Regions from separate parts of the Myxococcus sp. AS-1-15 genome, predicted to be linked through region 2. Evidence: riboswitches for the same ligand, from Rfam matches in the RefSeq annotation. Region 2 holds a riboswitch; the other holds the start of a gene.
The links. A riboswitch is a leader RNA that binds a small molecule or an ion and turns the genes downstream of it on or off. The one in region 2 is predicted to bind cobalamin.

Region 1: linked by a shared signal. The riboswitch ahead of K8625_RS28380 (acyl-CoA thioesterase) and the one ahead of K8625_RS26570 (aspartate aminotransferase family protein) in region 2 are both predicted to bind cobalamin.

The regions. Positions count from the first base shown of each region.
Region 1 covers NZ_JAIQDF010000011.1:370,452-377,570, reverse strand. The annotation lists gene K8625_RS28400 (hypothetical protein) at 1-742, opposite strand, end outside; gene K8625_RS28395 (DUF4130 domain-containing protein) at 897-2,000, opposite strand; gene K8625_RS28390 (FHA domain-containing protein) at 2,089-3,057, opposite strand; gene K8625_RS28385 (S1C family serine protease) at 3,045-4,385, opposite strand; cobalamin riboswitch at 4,504-4,742, shown strand; gene K8625_RS28380 (acyl-CoA thioesterase) at 4,868-5,287, shown strand; gene K8625_RS28375 (hypothetical protein) at 5,453-6,136, opposite strand; gene K8625_RS28370 (hypothetical protein) at 6,310-6,792, shown strand; gene K8625_RS28365 (6-phosphofructokinase) at 6,934-7,119, shown strand, end outside.
Region 2 covers NZ_JAIQDF010000010.1:315,947-323,065, reverse strand. The annotation lists gene K8625_RS26580 (acetyl ornithine aminotransferase family protein) at 1-66, opposite strand, end outside; gene K8625_RS26575 (aldehyde dehydrogenase family protein) at 88-1,647, opposite strand; gene K8625_RS26570 (aspartate aminotransferase family protein) at 1,644-3,008, opposite strand; cobalamin riboswitch at 3,273-3,487, opposite strand; gene K8625_RS26565 (MDR family MFS transporter) at 3,669-5,471, shown strand; gene K8625_RS44560 (adenylate/guanylate cyclase domain-containing protein) at 5,593-6,819, opposite strand; gene K8625_RS26555 (hypothetical protein) at 6,957-7,119, opposite strand, start outside.

The DNA of each region.
Region 1 (7,119 bases), on a different contig from region 2:
CGGCGCGCGGTCCGGCGCCGCCATAGGCCATCGCCTCGATGCGGTTGACGCCGGGAGAGGCCGGGTCCCTCGGGTAGCACTCCGCCTCCGTCTCCTGGAGCTTCAGCTCCGGGCGGTGCTCGCCCATCCGCTCGATGCGCGGGGGCACGTAGCCGACGGCGTCCTCGAAGGCGTAGCGCGTGAGCAGGCGCAGGGTGGCCACCGGCCCGCAGCGCACCTCTGGACGGCGCACCATGTTGCCGCCGATGGTGAGCTCTCCCGGGTGCGCGCCACCCACGTTGGACACGCGGACGGCCTGGGGAACCATGGTGACGGCCCACGTCTCCTGGCAGCTCACCACCACGTCCGGCACGGGACGGCTGACGAGCTTCAGCGGCGCGTACTCGCCCGCGGCCATCGCGGTGCGGATCAGCGGCTTCCACGGGGGGATGGTGCCCTCCGGCATCAGGTTCGTCCGGCACTCCATGGACGTGCCCGCGTCGTCCGCGACGAACACCACCTGCACGTTGCTGAGGTAGCGCGCGCCGGACGCCTCGGCCCGCTCCAGGAAGCGCAGCACCAGCGCGCTGCCATCCTGCGCGAGGCCGAAGGGCATGGAGATGGCCCAGGGCGAGTCACCGGACTCGAGCGCCAGCTCCGGTGGGACGACGGTGACGGGGGGGCCGCGGCGCGGCACCACCGACGAGGTCCGCGCGCACGCGGCGCACAACAGCAACAACAGGGTCAGGGCTGAACGACGCATGGCGTCCCCTCCGAGAAGCGCACCTGGGCCAGGTCGAGGCTAGCACCGCGCTCACGCGCCCGGCTGCAGTGCCCTCCGGAAGGCAATCATCCAGGAGCCCTGTCGATATGGAGGGCGGCTTCGCGCGTTGTCGAGGCCGCCCGCGTGCGCCCGCTCAGGAGCCCAGGGCCTCCGGGCTCTTCAGCCACTGCGCCGCGGCGCGCACGTCCGCCTCGAAGTGGATGCGGGCCTCCGCGCGCTCGCGAGGGTCCTGCCGACGCAGCACGTCCCACGGCGCGAAGGTGGCCAGCGCGCCGGGAGCCCATTCGGAGGGCACCAGCCGCCCCCGCCCCACGTCCAGCCGGAAGCCCGGTCCCAGCAGCACCTGCCCCGCGGCGCCGCCCAACGCGAGCAGCAGCCGGGGACGCACCCGCGCCGCCTCCGAGGCCAGCTCCTCCCGCAGGGCCCGGGTCTCCGGCCAGCTGAGCGCGCCCGAGCGACGCCCCGGCCAGCGGGCCCGGGACACCCGCAGGTCCGAGCTCCGCAGCCCCGCGCGCGAGAGGACCAGCTCCAGCAGCCGGCCCGAGGGCCCCACGAAGCACGCCGCGTCTCCCTCCTCCCGGGTGCCGGGCACGTCCCCCAGCAGCAACACCCGCGGCCGCGCGTGGACCGGGTCCGGCGACGCGGCGCGGGCCGGGGAGGGCCCAGGCTCCGGGAACACGAGCCCCGCGCCGAAGGACAGCCTCGCCCGATCCCAATGCGCGCTGGCGTCCGGCGTGAAGAGGCTCCAGTGGAGCGAGGGGAAGCGCCCCACGAGGAAGGGCGCGGCCAGCCGGACGACGAGGTGCTCCGGCCGGTACCACGCGACATGGCGCGCCTCTCCATCCGAGGCGGCGCGATGGAACCGGACGCGAATCACCAGCTCCCGCAGGTCCCGCCGCACCGCGCGCTCCATGCGCCGCAGCCGCTGGACGTCCCGGTCCGCGTCCTTCTCCAGGAGGCGCCGCTCACCGTGCGTCAGCCGCCACAGCACGCGGTACAGCAGCGCGAAGCGCTCCGGATCCCGGTGACACACCACCTTCTCCGCCAGGGACAGGAAGTCCGCGGGCAGCGCCGGGACGGCCCGGGCGCCACCACCGGACAGGAGCGGGTCCACCCACTGCGTCCACGCCCCCTGCCCCTGTTCGAACTCCACCCGGTCCGGAGGCATGCCGCGCACCAACAACCCACGCGCCACCTCCCGGAACGACGACAGCTCCGGCGCCACGCTCACTCGCACCTGGACCTCCTGGTCGCTCGACCACCCGAGCGACGCAGGCTACCTTCCAGGTCTGACACCGCCAGCCCACCCAGGGCGTCGTCGCGCGCTACTCCTCCTTGGCGAGCGCGTCCACCTGCTCCTGGAGCCCGTCCAGGTCCTCGAAGAAGGACTCCACGGGCTGGGCGCGGGCCACCCGGAAGACGGGCGGCAGCAGCGTGCGGGAGAAGTCGAGCGACGTGCTGAAGGGCTCGTTGCCCAGCAAATCGTTCGCCCGCGACACGGCGCCGAAGGCCAGCGTCACCACGACGAGCACCCGCACCAGCCGCGCCGGCTCCCACCGCGCCACGTAGCGCAGGTGCCAGAAGAGCCCCCAGCCCATGAGGAGCAGGAACGTCGCGTGGTACACCCAGGAGAGGCTCGCGCCCAGGCCCAGGCTGAAGCCCAGCGCGGCCACCAGCAGCGGCAGCGCGACGGCGCCCAGCAGCACCAGCGCGCCGATGGTCGCGTGCGCGCGGTAGTGGAAGTGGCGACGGGAGATGCGGCTGGCCACCGCCCAGCCTCCGGCCCACAGGAGCGTGAGCGTCAGGGGCATCACCAGGGCCACCGTGAGCTCGCCCCAGTCCGTGCGCGCGTAGTTGCCCAGGTAGGACGCCAGCGCGCTGAACAGCAGCAGGGACAGCATCGCCACGGGGAAGGCGCGCGGGTGCTCGAACACGCGCTCGCGGGGCTCGCCGGACACGGTGCTCACCACCGTGGGCGGCACCGCGTGGTTGCGGGCCCGGAAGCGCAGCACCGTGTCCCCCACCGCCACGCGGGTGTCGGGCGCCAGCTCCAGCTCCGCCAGCTGCGTCCAGGGCTGCACGCGCCAGGTGCCGTTGTCGCTGCCGACGTCGCGCAGCACGAGCGCGCCGTCCTCGCGGCGGTCGATGCGCAGGTGCTCGGCGGAGACCTTCGGGTCATCCAGGATGACGTCGTTCGAGTACGCGCGGCCCACCGTGGCCGGGAAGCGCTCCAGCCGGTGACGCGTGTGGACGGAGTCACCCTCCAACACCTCCAGGAAGATCACTTCGTCCACGACAGCCCCTCCAGGTAGCGGCGCGCCAGCTTGCGCGCGTTGTCCGCCGTGAAGCCGCCCAGCGTGAGGCTGGTGTCCACCCCGCTGGTGCTGGCGTTGAGCGCGGCGGCGCGCAGCACCAGGTCATAGAGCCCCGGGAAGCGCTTGTACGCGCGCAGGCACATGGCCGCGCGCACGGGCAGCCCGCCCACGTCCACGAACTCGGAGGTGCACCGGAAGTTGGTGACGTCCTCGCGCGAGGCCTCCACCGTGTCCGGGTCCTGCGAGAACAGCGCGGTGTAGAGCGCGGAGAAGCGCAGCGCGCCCAGCTCCTGGCTGGAGGCCTGCTGATGCAGGAAGGCCACCACGCCGGTGCGGTGCCGCGAGGACAGGTAGATGTCCTCCTCGGACGAGCACTGGTAGTTCGTCACGGTGTACGGCACCTCCGGGTCATGCGGCGTGTCGCCCCAGCACTTGAGGAAGGGAATCCACCGCCCCGGGACGTGGTAGCTGCCCAGGGCCTGCTTCGGCAGCGAGGCCGCGAGCATCTGCTCGGTGAGCCGCTGCTGGTTCTCGATGAGCTGCGCGCGCACCGTCTCCAGCAGCGCGGGCGTCGCGTCCGGCGCCATCTTCAGCGCCCGGCCGAGCAGCGTCCTCGCGCGGTGCACCGGCACCAGGAAGCCCAGCTGGTTGCCCATGGTGGCCACGTTGACGCCCACCACGGTGCCCTGCCCCGTCAGCGTCGGGCCGCCGCTCATGCCCGGGTTGATGGCGCCGCTGAAGTGCAGGCGCTCGTAGAGCGAGTCCTGGATGAAGCCGTTGTACGTGCCCTCGACGATGGTGGTGCCCAGGTCATGGGGGTTGCCCATGGCGAACAGGCGCGCGCCCTGGGGCGGCTCGCGGTCCTCCAGGACGAAGTAGTCCTTCACCGATTCATCCATGCGGATGACGGCCAGGTCGTGCACCACGTCCACGTCCACCAGGCGCGCGGGCACGGGCTCCCCGCCGGTGCGCAGCACGAGCTGCGCGGTGTAGTCCTCCGGGTGGAGCACCACGTCGGAGACCACGTGGTAGTTGGTGATGGCGTACCCGTCGCCCGAGACGAAGAAGGCGGAGCCGATGGAGGAGCGCGTGCCCGAGCGGCGCTCGATGATGCGCACCTGGGCGACGCGGTTCTGGATGCGCTGGAAGAGTTCGTGGGTGGCCGGGGGCAACACGGCCGGAGGCGGCTCGGGCGCGGGAGCGGGCACGACGTCGGGTTGGCTTCGGACGGCGGAGGGCGCGCCCGGTTCGGATGGGGCGACGGCCGGCGCCTGCCCCAGCACGGCGACGAGGAGGAAGACGAACATGGATGCGGCGCACGCTATCCCAGCGCCGCGCGCGCGGGGGTACCGAGTGGCGGGGCATGAGGCCTCCGGTGCGCTCGTCGACCCACCTGCCCTGTTGGCGACGCGCCGGGCAGCGGGTAGGGTCCGCCCCGCCCGAGGTGCCTCGTGGGGGTCCACGAGGTTTAGCAAGGGAATCCGGTGTGAATCCGGAGCTGCCCCGCAGCGGTCAGTGGGAACGAACGCCGTCGAACGCACTGGTCCTCGGCAGACGAGGGCTGGGAAGGGGCGGCGCCTAGGACGCCAGCACGCGCCGCGATGAGGGGCGGGTGGTGGGAGGCCCACGGAGCCCGAAAACCTGCCTCGAGCCCATCTGGGACGCGGACAGCGCCCCGGGTGGCGCTTCGCCCCCGGCCTTCGCGGGAAGGTCAGGCCATCCCTCGCGGCCCACCGCCGCCCTCGGAGGTCTTCATGTCCGGGGAGGCCCGTGGGCCAGGAGTCCGTCCATGAGTCACATGCAGCCGTCCCTCCCCTCCTCCGCCACCGAGACGCGGATGGTGGACATGGTGTTCCCGGATCAGACCAACCACTACGGCACCCTCTTCGGAGGTCAGGCCCTGAGGTGGATGGACATGTCCGCGTTCATCACCGCCAGCCGCTACACGCGCCGCACCGTGGTCACCGCGTCCAGCGAGCGCGTGGACTTCCACATGCCCGTGCAGCAGGGGCAGCTCGTGGAGCTGGTCAGCCGCGTGACGGCGACGGGCCGCACCTCCGTCACCGTGGACGTGGAGATGTTCGCCGAGGACCTGCTCACGGGCGCGCGGGAGCTGTGCACGCGCGGGCGCTTCGTGCTCGTGGCGCTGGATGAGCACCGCAAGCCCACCGCCGTGCCCCCGCTCTTGCCCGAGCCGGGTGCGCAGTGACGTGAAGCCCTGAAACGCAATCCGCGCCGGGGCCGGCTCCTCGGGCTCCGGCGCGCACTCCAGCAGATGGCATCACGCGGGGACCCGCCCGCCTCCGAGGCGGCCCGCTCGCGGCGCCGCCCAGGGCGCCACCGGGGATTCATTCGTGCGCGAGCCGCGCGGTCGTCACGACTCGGAGGCCATCCGCCCCGCGCGCCCCCGGCGCCACGCCGCGTATGACGCCACCAGCGCACCGGCCAGCGCCCCCGCGAGCGCGCCCAACAAGCGCCGGGGAACCACGCCAGGCGTCGTCGTCGGCTCCAGGCGGAACGTCTCCAGCGAGGCTCGGACGCTCGGCGCCAGCACCTCCCAGCGCACCGCGGGCGCGCTGACGACGACCACCGCGTGCCGCCCCTCGGACGCGAGCCCCGCCACCAGCACCGTGCGCGTCTGCCCCGCGTCCCGCAGCGTCCCCAGCACCTCCACGCGCGGCGCATCGCCTCCAATCCGGTCCACGCGCTCCGGCGACAGCACCACCCCCAGCTCCCGCTGGAAGTGCTGCATCACCGCCGACGCGAAGTCGTCACGCTCGGACGGGCTCGCGGAGAAGCCGCGCTCCACCACCGACACCAACATCGTCGCCGCCTCCGGGCCCTCGCCATCCGCGAGCGCCGCGGACAAGGACCTCGGCGTCTCCGCGTCCAACGTCACCGCCCCCGCCACCGAGCCCGTGTACGGCTCCCACCGCACCATGTGGAAGCCCTCGGGCGGACGCAGCACGTAGCCGTCGCGCCGCAGCTCGGTCCCGAGCGCGCCCGACAGCAACAACCACCCGCCTGCCACCCACGAGAGGCTCACACCGCGCAGCATAGGCCCCCCGAGCCCCGGACGCGGCCACTCACGCGCCAGGCCGCATGAACCCATGGATACCCAGAAGACACGGCTTCACGGGCATGAGGCCCACCGGCCCGGCTCACCGTGAAGTCAGGCCCGCGCGCCTTCGTTGTGACATCCCCGTCGGGCACGGGTAACCTCGCGCCGAGATGAATCCTGCAGCCCGGGTGGAGATGGAGGCTCGCGCCGACCGAGCGCTGCGCCGTGGAGAGCTGGTCGAGGCGCTCGACCTCTATGAGGCGCTCCTCCTGGCCTTCCCGGACGACGGCGCGCTCGCCGACAAGCTCGCCAACCTCCGCGAGTCCCTCCAGCCCCTGGAGCTCCAGAAGCTGGAGGCCTCCCGACCGCCCGAGGAGCCTGAGCTCCCGCTCGGCCCCTCCTCACCCGCCCAGGAGGGTGAGCGCCTGTTCGCCCTCGGGGACTACGTGGGAGCGGCCGCCGCCTACCGCCGCGCCGTCCAGGAGCGCCCCGACAACGAGCTCTTCAAGGAGCGGTTGATCGAGGTCTACCGGATGGCGAAGGAGATGCCCCTACAATCTCCGACAGACAAGGCGCTGCCCAAGGCGCCCCAGCCCCGTCTGCAGGCCCTGCTGGACCGCGTCGCCTCTCGTCGCCGCCTCAAGCGGGACTGATGGAAGCTCGCGTTTCCACTCGGAAATCCGATCCGTGAGGTGATTCGCGCGTTGCACCCCAGCGCGGGGGCCTCCTATCATCAGGTCCGACGTCGCTGTCATGGTGGGCACTCCTGCCTCTGACACCCGCGTCCGACCCCTATGGCCCGTTCACTGAGACTCGGAGTCCTCACCGGTGGCGGAGACTGCCCCGGGCTCAACGCGCTCATCCGCGGCCTCGTCAAGCGGGGCACGCACGAGTTCGGCCACGAGTTCGTCGGCATCGAGAACGGCTACATGGGCCTGGTGGAGCCCGACCTCACGCGTCCCCTCACCGAGGAGGACACG
Region 2 (7,119 bases):
CTCGATGATGGCGCGCGCCTTCGGCCCCGGCAGGGCGGTCTTCACTTCGGGATGGAGCATGGTCATGGGGGTCTCCTGTCGAGGGCGTCAGCCCATCCGTGTCTGCGCCTGCTCGCGCATGAATTGAGCGACGTAGTAGGGGCCGCAGCCGCCCTTGCCGGACCCGCCGCTGCCCTTCCAACCGCAGAAGGACTGCACGCCGGGCCACGCGCCCGTCGTCGCGCCCGTGCGGCGGTTGGCGTAGAGGACGCCCGCCTCGGCCTGGGCCATGAAGCGCTCCACGTCCTCGGCATCGCGGCTGAAGATGCCGGCGGTGAGGCCGTAGTCGCAGTCATTGGCCCGCAGGAGCGCCTCGTCCAACGTCGAGAAGCGCGTCACGCCGACGAAGGGCAGGAACAGCTCGTCGCGCATGAGGCGATGTCCGTGCGAGAGCGCCACCACCGTGGGCTCCACGAAGTGGCCCTCCTCGAGCGCGGCCTCCAGACGGGGACGTCCACCTCCCGCAATCACCGCGCCGTCCTGGCGGGCCTCGTCCACCGCCCGCTCGAAGCGCTTCACCGCCGCCGCGTTGATGACGGGACCGGTGAAGACGGACGCGAGCGACGGGTCACCCACCCGCGCGTCACGCGCCTTCGCGGCGAGGCCGTCGGTGAACGCGTTGTACAGCGACTCATGCACGTAGATGCGCGACAGGGCGCTGCACTTCTGACCGGACATGCCGAAGGCGGAGCGGAAGCAACCCTCGATGGCGGCCTCCAGGTCCGCGTCGCGACAGACGATGGCGGGGTTCTTCCCGCCCAGCTCCAGGAGGCACGGCCGCACGCGGCCCGTGGACATCCGCCGGTGCAGCTCCATGCCCACCGCCTTGCTGCCGGTGAAGGACACGCCGTCGATGCCGGGGTGGCGCACCAGCGCCGCGCCCACCGCCTCGCCCTCGCCGTGCGCGACCTGGAAGACGCCCGGAGGCAGGCCCGCGTCGACGAGCGCCTGGTACAGGCCCTCCGCGCACCAGGGCGTCTCCTCGCTGGGCTTGAGGATGACGCTGTTGCCGCCGAGCAGCGCGCCGCCGCTCATCCCCGCCGCGAGCGCGAGCGGGAAGTTGAACGGCGAGATGATGACGAAGACGCCGTAGGGCCGCAGCACGCTGCGCGTGTCCTCGTTGGGGGACAGCCGCGCCATGGGCCGCGAGTAGCCCTCCGCCTGCTCGAGCTGACCCGCGTAGTAGCGCAGCAGGTCCGCGGACTCCTCCACGTCACCGAGCGACTCGAGCCGGCTCTTGCCCACCTCCAGCGTCATGCGCGCGGACAGCTCCATGCGCCGCTCGGAGATGAGGTCCGCGGCGCGGCGGAGGATGCGCACGCGCTCCTGCCACGGCGTCGCGCCCCAGCCGCGCTGGGCCTCGCGCGCCACGCGCACCACGCGGTCCACCTCGGCCACGGGCGTGCGGTGGACGGACACGAGCAGCTCGTCCGGCCGCGCGGGGTTGCGGCTCTGAAGCAGGTCTCCACTCCGGAACGCCTCGCCGCCGAGCCACGACGGCAGCTCTCCGCCCAGCGTCGAGCGCACGGCGGCGAGCGCCTCGTCGAACTGCGCGTGCAGCGCGGACAGGTCCGCCTCCAGCACCGAGTAGGTGATGCGGAAACTCATGACGCCTCCTGGAAGAAGTGGTGGATGCCGCGGGCGAGCGTGTCGACCAGTTCGTCGACCTCCGCCTCGGTGATGACCAACGGGGGGCCGACCATGAGCAGGTCCCCGTTCGTCCCGTCCGCGTGGCCCGTGTTGGACCAGAGGACCAGCCCCCGCTCGAACAGCGCCGACAGCAGTCGCTCGATGACCTTGCGCGCGCGTGGGAAGGGGCGCTTGCTCGCGGTGTCCTCGACCAGCTCGATGCCGGCCATCAGCCCCACGCCCTGCACGGAGCCGACATGCGGCAGCGCGCCCAGCGCCTCACGCAGGCGGCGCTGGAGGTGCGCGCCCACGCGCCCGGCGTGGGCCACCAGGTCGTGCCGCTCGTAGTAGTCGAGCACCGCCAGCCCCGCCGCCGTCATCGCGGGCGCCTGGAGGTACGTCTGCGCGTGCATGAAGCCGCCCGAGCCCCGGCGCAGCTCCTCCAGGTGCTCCTCGCGGATGAGCAGCGCGCTCAAGGGCGCGTAGCCCCCGCTGATGCCCTTGCCGAGCACCAGCACGTCCGGGGTGAAGTGGAACAGGTCGCTGGCGAAGAAGCGGCCGGTGCGCCCGCAGCCGCACATGACCTCGTCGGCGATGGTGAGGATGCCGTGCTCGCGGCACACGGCGCTCACGCGCTCGAAGTACCCGGGCGGTGGAGGCGACGCGCCCGCGGACGAGCCGATGACGGGCTCCGCGATGAAGGCGGCGATGGTGTCCGGGCCCTCGCGGCGAATCGTCTCCTCGAGCAGCCGCGCGTAGTGCTCGGCGCCGTCGCGCGCGTAGTCCTCCAGCCCGGAGCGGTACGGGTACGGCGCGGGCGTGGTGACGACCTCCGCCAGCAGGGGGCCGAAGAAGGTCTTGTAGTGGGGCCGCCCCGACAGCGAGAGCGCGTACAGCGTGTTGCCGTGGTAGCCGGGCACGCGCGCGATGACCTTGCCGCGCTGGGGCTGGCCGCGCTCGACCCAGAGCTGGCGGACGAACTTCACCGCGGCCTCCACCGCCTCGGAGCCCGAGCCGAGGAACGCGGCGCGCGTGAGCCCCTGGGGCGCGAGGGCGCACAGGCGCGTGGCGAGCGCCTCGGTGACGTCGGTGGTGAAGTGGGTGCCGTTGACGTAGGCGACGCGCAGCAGCTGCTCATGGATGCGGTCCGCCACCTCGCGGTTGCCGTGACCCACGCTGGCCACGAGCGCACCGGCGGAGGCGTCGAGGTAGCGCTTGCCGCTCGCGTCGAAGAGGTGGACGCCCTGGCCGTGCGTCACCACGGGGAAGTCGCGCGCGAGATTGCGCAGCAGCACGTTCCCCTGGGGGTAGCGCACCGTGTGCCTGGCTTCGTCCCGCATCGTCCGTCCTCCACGCAGCGCGGACGACCGGAGGTCGCCCGACAGGGCTCCCGCGTGGAAGAAGGGCAGTCACGATGCGCGCGTGAGCGCACACCAGGCCCCGACTGGAGCCCACGGACCGACCTTCGCCCCCACGGGCGACTGGAGACACGGGGGATGGAGGTCGGAGAAGTCGAGCGTGCGTGAGGGCCCGTCGAGGCACGAGCGCCGCTCGAACCTTCCGGCCGTCCCACGCGGCTCCAGGTCGAAACCGTCCGTGGATTTCTCCCACGGTCGGATGCGGGCAGGTCTTCGGGCTCGTGAGCGCTTCGGCCTTGGGGGCCGGCTTCCTACGACTCGTCGCTTCCCAGCTCCCCAGGGGAACCAGTGCGGATGACGAGGCTCGTTCTCACTTACCGCTGCGGGGCAGCCCCGGATTCGAACCGGGTTCCCTTTTAAGCTCGGACCGAGGTCCGAGCACCAACATGGGGCGGTATGTACTGTTCGCCTCTTCGGACTGTCAAGCGAAGCGCCGGTGCGCGCTCGACGCGCGGGGACGTGACGTCTGCCGGTGCGCGGGGATGTTCGACGAGCAACCTGCCGTGCATGAGCGCTGGCGCATCCCGCGCGCAGGCGTCACCTTCATCGGTGGCGCTCCGCGTCGGAGGACGCCTCCAGACCATGGCTCCGTCCGCCGCGAACACCGCCGCCGCGCCCTTCACGTTCACCCGTGCACAGAGGGTGTTCACGATGTCGGGCGCGCTGCTCGGGCTGCTGCTCGCGGCGCTGGACCAGACGATTGTCGCCACGGCGGGTCCCTCCATCCAGGCGGACCTGGGCATCTCTCCCGCGCTCTATCCATGGCTGACGACGTCGTACCTGGTCGCGTCGACGATGATGGTGCCCGTGTGGGGGAAGCTGTCGGACCTGCTGGGCCGGCGCATTGTGCTGGCGGCGGGAATCGTCGTGTTCCTGCTGGGCAGCTTCCTGTGCGGCGTGTCGCGCTCGACGCTGACGCTCATCCTGTACCGCGCGGTGCAGGGGGTGGGCAGCGCGGCGCTCTTCACCGCGTCGCTGTCGGTGGTGGCGGACCTCTATCCGCCGCGCGAGCGAGGCAAGTACCAGGGCCTGTTCGGCGCGATGTTCGGCCTGTCGAGCGTGGTGGGGCCGCTGGCGGGAGGCTTCATCACGGACCGGCTGGGGTGGCACTGGGTGTTCTTCATCAACCTGCCGGTGGGCGCGGTGGCGCTCGCGCTCGTGCTCTCGCGCATGCCGGCGCTCAAGCCTCCGGGGGCCTCGCGCGGGAGGCTGGATGTGACGGGCGCGGTGCTGCTGGCGCTGGCGGTGGTGCCGCTCCTGCTCGCGCTCAGCCTGGGGCGTGGCGCGGAGCAGGTGGCGCACGGTGGCGGCTGGGCGTGGGGTTCGTGGCAGGTGCTGGGGTTGTTCGCGCTCGCGGCGGCGGGGACGGTGTTGTTCCTGCGCGAGGAGAGGCGCGCGCAGGAGCCGCTGCTGGACCTGAAGCTGTTCCAGGACCGGACGTTCGCGCTGGGGAACGCGGCGGTGTTCGTCATCGGCGCGGTGTTCCTGTCGGGCGTGGTGTTCCTGCCGCTGTTCATGGTGAACGTGGTGGGGCTGTCGGCCACGCACGCGGGGCTGACGTTGACGCCGCTGACGTTGGGCGTGGTGGCGGGCAACATCCTCAGCGGTCAGCTGGTGTCGCGCATCGGCCGGTACAAGGGGCTGATGCTGGGCTCGCTGGTGGTGTTGATGGTGGGCTTCACGGTGATGGGGTTCACGCTGACGCCCACGTCGACGCAGACGGAGGTCACGGTGAAGATGGTCCTGGTGGGCGTGGGCCTGGGACCGTCGATTCCGCTCTACACGCTGGCCATCCAGAACGCGGTGTCACCCCAGCGCATCGGCGTGGCCACGGCGATGGCCACGTTCTTCCGTCAGCTCGGGATGACGCTGGGCGTGGCGCTGCTCGGCGCGGTGTTCGCGACGACGCTGTCGCATCAGCTGGGCACCCGCGTGGCGAGCGCCACGGAGGGACTGCCGCCGAAGCTGCGCGCCGAGCTGGCGTCCGCGGTGCCCGGTGTCGACGGGAGCGAGGCGGGCCCCGCGCAGTCGGCCTTCCAGGCAGAGAAGGTGAAGGAGCGCGTGCGCGCGGAGCTGGAGGCCGAGCGGCAGGCCTTTCAGCGCCCGGAGGTACGGGAGCAACGTGCGAAGGAAACGGCGCCCTCCGATGCGCGCGAGCAGCCTGCCGCGGCGTCAGCGCTCTCCACTGTGGACGCGAAGGAACAGCGGGCGCTGGAGGCGGTCGACCGGACAGCGCTGGCGCTGAAGGAGTCCTTCACGCGGGCGGTGGAGGCGGTGTACCGCTGCGCCATCTTCGTCGCGCTGCTCGCGTTCCTGGTGACACTGCGGCTGCCCGAACAACCCCTGCAACGCGGGCGCGCGCGGGCACCGGCACCCACGGAATGAGCTCGGCGGCGCGCAACGAGCACGGAGGCGGACCGGGCCTTGCGCCGGTACACACGCCAGTGCGCGAGGGCGCCGGGGCGGTGTGCCGGGCGTCACCACCACGGACCGGACAGCGCCGGGCTCACGCGGCGGTGAGCGCGGAGGACTCCGAGTCGAGCGTGTAGATGCGCACGGGGTGGGGCACGCCCTTGACGGGGTGGTGCCCCAGGTCCTTCACGTCGCCACGGTAGTGGGAGACGAAGGACTCGGAGAGGAGCACGGGCTCGTTGAGCCCCGCGCACAGGCCCGCGATGCGGCTGGCCAGGTTCACCGCCGGGCCGATGACGGTGAAGTCGAGCCGGTCCGACGCGCCGATGTTCCCGTACATCACGTCGCCGACGTGGAGCGACGCGCCGAACTCGTAGGTGGGCAGGCCCCTGCGGCGGCGCGAGGCGTTGTCCTGCTCGCTGGCACGCACCGCCTCGTGCACGGTGCGCGCGGCGGCGGCGCAGCGGTCCTCCACGAGGGCGTGGTCGTCGATGCGGAAGATGGCCAGCACGGCGTCGCCCATGAACTTGAGCACCTCCGCGCCGTGCGAGTGGAACGCGCCGACCATCGTCTCGAAGTAGGCGTTGAGCAGCTCGAGCAATGCGTCACGGGGCAGCGCATCCGACAGCGCGGTGAAGCTGCGCAAGTCGCTCAGGCAGATGACGGCGGAGGTCGTCTCGCCGTCGCCGCGCCGAATCTGTCCCTGGAGGACGCGGCGCCCCGCGTCGCGGCCCAGGTACGTGTCGAGCAGCACGCCCGTCATGTCCTTGCGCGCGAAGACCTCCAGCACCAGCTCCAGGATGGGCTGCAGCTCGTGGAGCAGGGCGCGGTGCGCGTCCGTGAAGCCCCCGGGTTCGGAGGTGGCCCAGGAGACGCCGTGGCGCGAGTCATCGCTGAAGCACACCGGCAGCGCGAGGTACTCGGTGAGCCCCTCGGCGCGCAGCTCGGTGAACATGGGGAAGTCGCCGTCCGGGAGCGGCTGCTCCAGGCGGCGGTGGATGACGGGCAGCCCCTCGCGCAGGGCCTTGAAGGGGCTCTTCGAGAACGCGGGCAGGTGCTGGAGGCCGTGGGGGTGGACCTCGGCGGTGGCGCCATGTCCGACGCGCCAGCGGAAGCTCCGGGCGTGCAGGAGCGGGTGCAGCGTGAAGAGGACGATGGAGGCGCGCGACACGGGCACACCGCACGCCGTCAGCCGTTCACACAGGCCCGACAGCAGCGGCACGGGATTGGGCAGACGCCTTGCTTCCACGGCGAGCCAGCCCACCACGGAGGAGAAGGCATGGTCGCGAAGGCTTCGCGAGTCTCCGGCATTCACTTTCACGAGGCGCTCACCACCCCCCGGCGGGCCGAGCCGGGCCGGGCGCGAAGCAACCATGACGAACCCGGAGCGTCAACGGAGACCTCGGAGAGCGAGCGGGCGGGTGCCTGTCCCCGCCCCCCCACGAGTGTGCGTGGACCTCACAGCTCGTCGAACAGGTCGACGACGGCCTGCGCCAACAACTCCTGCTCGTCGGAGGAATGCTGCGACGCGTACGTGAGGACATCCCGAACGCCCGCCGCGTCCCTGCTCCAGAAGAGCGTCTTCAGCCGCGCTCGCAGCCGCTCACCCTCGTCACCCGCC